One region of the Paenibacillus sp. QJM3NY_38 genome, then DNA from elsewhere that is predicted to be linked to it. Evidence: riboswitches for the same ligand, from Rfam matches in the RefSeq annotation. Region 1 holds a riboswitch; the other holds the start of a gene.

Region 1 (2,201 bases):
ATCATGATTGAAAAATCCCGACATATCGGGGTTGAACAACAATTCCTGCACGAGCATCTGATCGATGGCCTTCAGCGAGTTGTCCACCGAACGCATCGCCTGATGAATCATCGTCTCATTGGCCTGAATCGCACCTTGCCGAGACTGTTCCCCGAGCATCTGGAAAAAGACAAAAAACACAAATGAAATCACGATAAAGAAGACCGGCATATACGATAAAAGCTGACGGTAAAACCACGCTTTTCTTCCCATAGGCATCCCCCTAAAGCGAATAATTCCTTATCTCATCGTCGATTTGAAGTAATTTCATCATAGAAGAATGAGCGGAGTTTACCAACACTTTTTTAAAGAGCGGAAGAAAAACAAGTCTAAAGCATCACGACTTCCATAGCATGGACGTGGTCATTAAACATATGTGATTTGAAAGCAATGAAGGGAGTTAACAAATTCAAAAAACTATTTGATTTTATGTTACATAATCTTGAAAAGACTATTTGTACTCCTCTTATAGATTTTTAACAAGTGCACAGCCGGCTGACATGCGCTTGAAGAACACGAACAATCATCTTATCCTCCTTTTGAAGAATAGTGCATATACACGTCTCTTAAGTTACCTGCTTTATAATATGGATACTCCATCTTCTGCTGAACTTGAAGAACTGTCTCCTTGGTCGTCAACATTTCGACCAAGTATAGCCCCAAGTCGATGGAAGCCGTAACCCCCGCACCAGTTACCGTATTACCATCACGCACAACACGAGCAGAAATCACTTCCGCACAATAAGGAGCCAGTAAATCATATGCTGATGAGTTGGTAGTAGCCCTTTTCCCATTCAGGAAACCAGCTGCGCCCATTAGCAAAGCCCCAGTACAAATAGAAATCTTATACGGTACAAGCTCCGCTGTCCGAACCCAGCTCATGAAATCCTCATCAAATCGAAGCGTTCTGGTTGATAAGCCCCCAGGGAAAAACACTAAATCAAATTCACCTAAATTAGGCAACACCGCATCGGACTTCATTTTAAGCCCCCGGTCATCCGTGATCTCCGGCCTGTCTGCACAAAACGTCCATGATACGTTTTCCTTCGCTTTCAGGATCGCTAGCCAGGTCACTGCTTCATAAAATCCAGCTAAGTCCATGCTTGTCATTCCATCGAATAACACAAACGCTATTTTCATCGCCGCTACCAGTCCTTTCATTCCTTGAAAAATAAATAAAGCGCTTGATCAAAAGATCAAACACTTTGCCCAGGCGTACGGCATATAAAATATGTGCTTCCTCGTGGTTCAATCCACTTTTACGCCAGTCACACATACCAGATATTTAATACTTAATATACATGATCTTTGTTCACATTGTAAATATATGGATTAAAGTAAAGAAGGAGCACCTGCCGCAGCAAACTGCTCCTTGTAAATTGACCTACTTCTCCCGTTAGTTGGGAAAACCATGCCTGCCAGTAATCAAAACATAACCGTTGACGATCCTTAGTCCTCTTGGAGAGAATTATGTCCTGTAAAATCCTCTTGGATCTTTTTCATTCTTTCAAGGTGTGGTTTCAACTGCCGTAGTATCTCCGCTTTATGTGACTCTATTTGATCTTGGAAAAACATGTGATGTGCGTCATCCTTAATCGACGTAATCGTTTCGTTTAACGCGCGGAGCTCAGTCGCCAATGAGCGCAAGGTTTCTCTAGTCTTGGCGTCTATTGTTTTAGGATTAGACTTCCAATACAAATAGCTTATATGGTATAACGGTGGCCATGTCCTTGCCTGAGTTGCAAGATAAAACATATCCTGCTGCATATTCGTTGTCATTGCCGTATTATTAACTGAAAGCTGAGGAACAGCATTGTTTCTGAAGGTATCGCTAAATTCAATGATTGTTAACAGTTGCTCATCGATTTCTTCCGCTTGGATCTTCGCCTTATCGATCAATTGCCGAATCTTAGCAGGATCTTCATTTTCCTTCGACTCACTAATTGCCATTAAAGTGTCAGCAAGCGGATTCATTTCAGAAGCGTGCTTTACTAAATAGACAAATGCCGAGTCGTTCTTCTGCTGATACAGTGAATAGAGGTCATTGTATTTTACAGATGATTGGTTTTCCAAATGTTTGTACATCGCAGCGTTTATTAATATGAAAATAATAAGTATTAGTACGTAGATCTTTATGTGCTTGGGCAAAGGGGACTTCCTTT
Region 2 (2,201 bases), 1.6 Mb from region 1:
CGTGGAATCATCCCTCTGCTCGAGTCGGTACACCGCACGTTCTCCGCCGATCAGCTTGGGGCGGGTATAAGCCGCAGTTACGCGCGCCTCCCCGATATAACGCTCGGTCGGCCGGAACGGAACCGCCACTCTCCGCAAATGCATGCCGATCAGCGTCTCGCCGATATCGACACCCGCATGGGCTTCAATCGATTCCGCAAGGCAGGGCTCCTTCATGCTGCGGTAAGCTGCAGAAGCCATCGACCCGCCCGCACCCGGAATGGGAACTGCCGCCACTTCCGTCAAGCCCAGCCGCTCGAGCAGCTCGCGTTCCATGACAAGCGCACGGTTCAGATGCTCACAGCATTGATAGGCCACCGCGAAACCGAATTCCGCTTGAACCGCGGCAATGCCCTGGAGAAGCCGCTGCGCCGTTTCAAGAGCGCCGCCCGTACCGATTCGGCGTCCAACCACTTCACTGGTGCTGGCTCCGATGACCAGCACTTTACCCGGGCCTAAATCGGCCGCTTCGGCCAGTTCGCGGACAATACGCGCTGTCTGTTCGTTCAAGGAAACCTTGGAGATATCCGTCATGTCACAGTCCTCCCGATGATTTTTTCACAGAAGATGCTTCAATCCCATATCACGATAGCCGCAGCTGTATTACGCGTTCACTTATCGCGATTCATTCTTCAGGTAACGCTCCTCGATGGCCTTGATCTTGTTCACGCGGCCGACATGGCGCTCGCCATGACTGAAATCCGTCGTCAGCCATGCGCTGACGATTTCGGCAGCAAGTCCGGGACCGACGACACGCTCACCCAGCGCAATCACGTTGCTGTCGTTATGCTCGCGCGTCGCTTTAGCTGAGAACACATCATGTGTCAGCGCGCAGCGAATGCCCGGCACCTTGTTGGCCGCAATGCTCATGCCGATCCCCGTACCGCAGATCAGAATGCCGCGGTCCGCTTCACCCGAGACGACCTTCTCGCACACCGGAAGGGCATAATCGGGATAATCCACGGAATCGGAACAGCCGCAGCCCAGATCCTCCACCTCGTGGCCAAGACCCCGAATGACTTCCATTATTTCCTCTTTCAGACGAATGCCGGCATGATCCGTACCCAATGCAATTTTCATCTATGAAAAACCCCCTCGTATGTTCGCTTTTGCGTTTTAGCTTGTTTCATTATAACCCAAATCGGGCGCAAAAGACGAAAAAAGAGCAGTCGGCGCACGTATTGTGCTCCAAATGCTCTTTGCCCAGGCGACCGGCCGTATATTCCGATGCTCCATCGTGGTTTCATCCACTTCGTCGCCAGTTACACCGGATCATTTGTTTTTCACCTTCATCTTAAAGCAATACCCTGCGAAAGGCAAGTGGCTTTTTAGCCCAATGCAAGGCTTCATATCTCTAAAGGCAAGGCTTAGTTATACCGATCCGCTTCCAGCTTGTCCAAAAGACGGAACAACGCCGTCCGTATCTCTGCGGCCGTGGCTTCATATTCCTCCCGCGAGCCTCCGAAAGGGTCGGAGATATCGAAGCTCGGGATGCGCTGGCGCAGCTCGATCAGACGCTCCCGGTCACGGTCGCTGACATCGTGGCCCAGAGATCTGGCCAGCTCAAGCGCTGCATACAGACTATCCTGCTCCCGCAGATCGTCCAGCACCCGGCGGTCATCCTCAACAAACTCTTTCAGCGTGTGCATCTTGTCTGCGGCGTGCGGGAACTGCCTTATAGCATACTGCTTATGCGACTGGGTCAGTGTCAGAATCAGGTCCGCCCATTCTACAAGGTTCGCGGTCAACGGCTTGGACACCAAGCGATCCTGGATATCCTGGTCTCGCAGGATGGATTCCGCATGATGGGACACCGGCATTCCATCCACGGCCGAGACACCGGCGGACTTCGTTTCCAGCGGAATGCCCCGTTGTTTGGCAAGCTTGCGCAGCATGCCTTCCGCCATTGGACTGCGGCAGGTATTTCCCGTGCAGACAAACAATATATTTTTCACGGTCCGTTCCTCCCGTTCGTAGGTTCTTTGGGGTTATTGTAACAAATATTGCGTCAAAAAATAAACATGGTGCCAAAGATAACCAAAATCAGTCCGCCCAGCATTTCACCGTACTCCCCCAGCTTATTGCTTACCTGACGGCCAAGCAGCAAACCGAGAATGGACAGCAAACCGCCCACGACCCCGAAGGAAATTACGATTAACAGC

The links. A riboswitch is a leader RNA that binds a small molecule or an ion and turns the genes downstream of it on or off. The one in region 1 is predicted to bind ZMP and ZTP.
Region 2: it holds a riboswitch for ZMP and ZTP, as region 1 does, so the genes downstream of both, rpiB (ribose 5-phosphate isomerase B) here and AC0VZ8_RS24170 (DJ-1/PfpI family protein) in region 1, are expected to answer to the same signal.

Annotation. Positions count from the first base shown of each region.
Region 1 is NZ_CM149665.1:5,221,296-5,223,496, forward strand. It holds gene AC0VZ8_RS24165 (helix-turn-helix domain-containing protein) at 1-252, opposite strand, end outside; gene AC0VZ8_RS24170 (DJ-1/PfpI family protein) at 568-1,179, opposite strand; ZMP/ZTP riboswitch at 1,240-1,321, opposite strand; gene AC0VZ8_RS24175 (hypothetical protein) at 1,489-2,201, opposite strand, start outside.
Region 2 is NZ_CM149665.1:6,789,542-6,791,742, forward strand. It holds gene AC0VZ8_RS31585 (TIGR01440 family protein) at 1-573, opposite strand, end outside; gene rpiB (ribose 5-phosphate isomerase B) at 655-1,119, opposite strand; ZMP/ZTP riboswitch at 1,234-1,315, opposite strand; gene AC0VZ8_RS31595 (low molecular weight protein arginine phosphatase) at 1,407-1,994, opposite strand; gene AC0VZ8_RS31600 (manganese efflux pump MntP) at 2,048-2,201, opposite strand, start outside.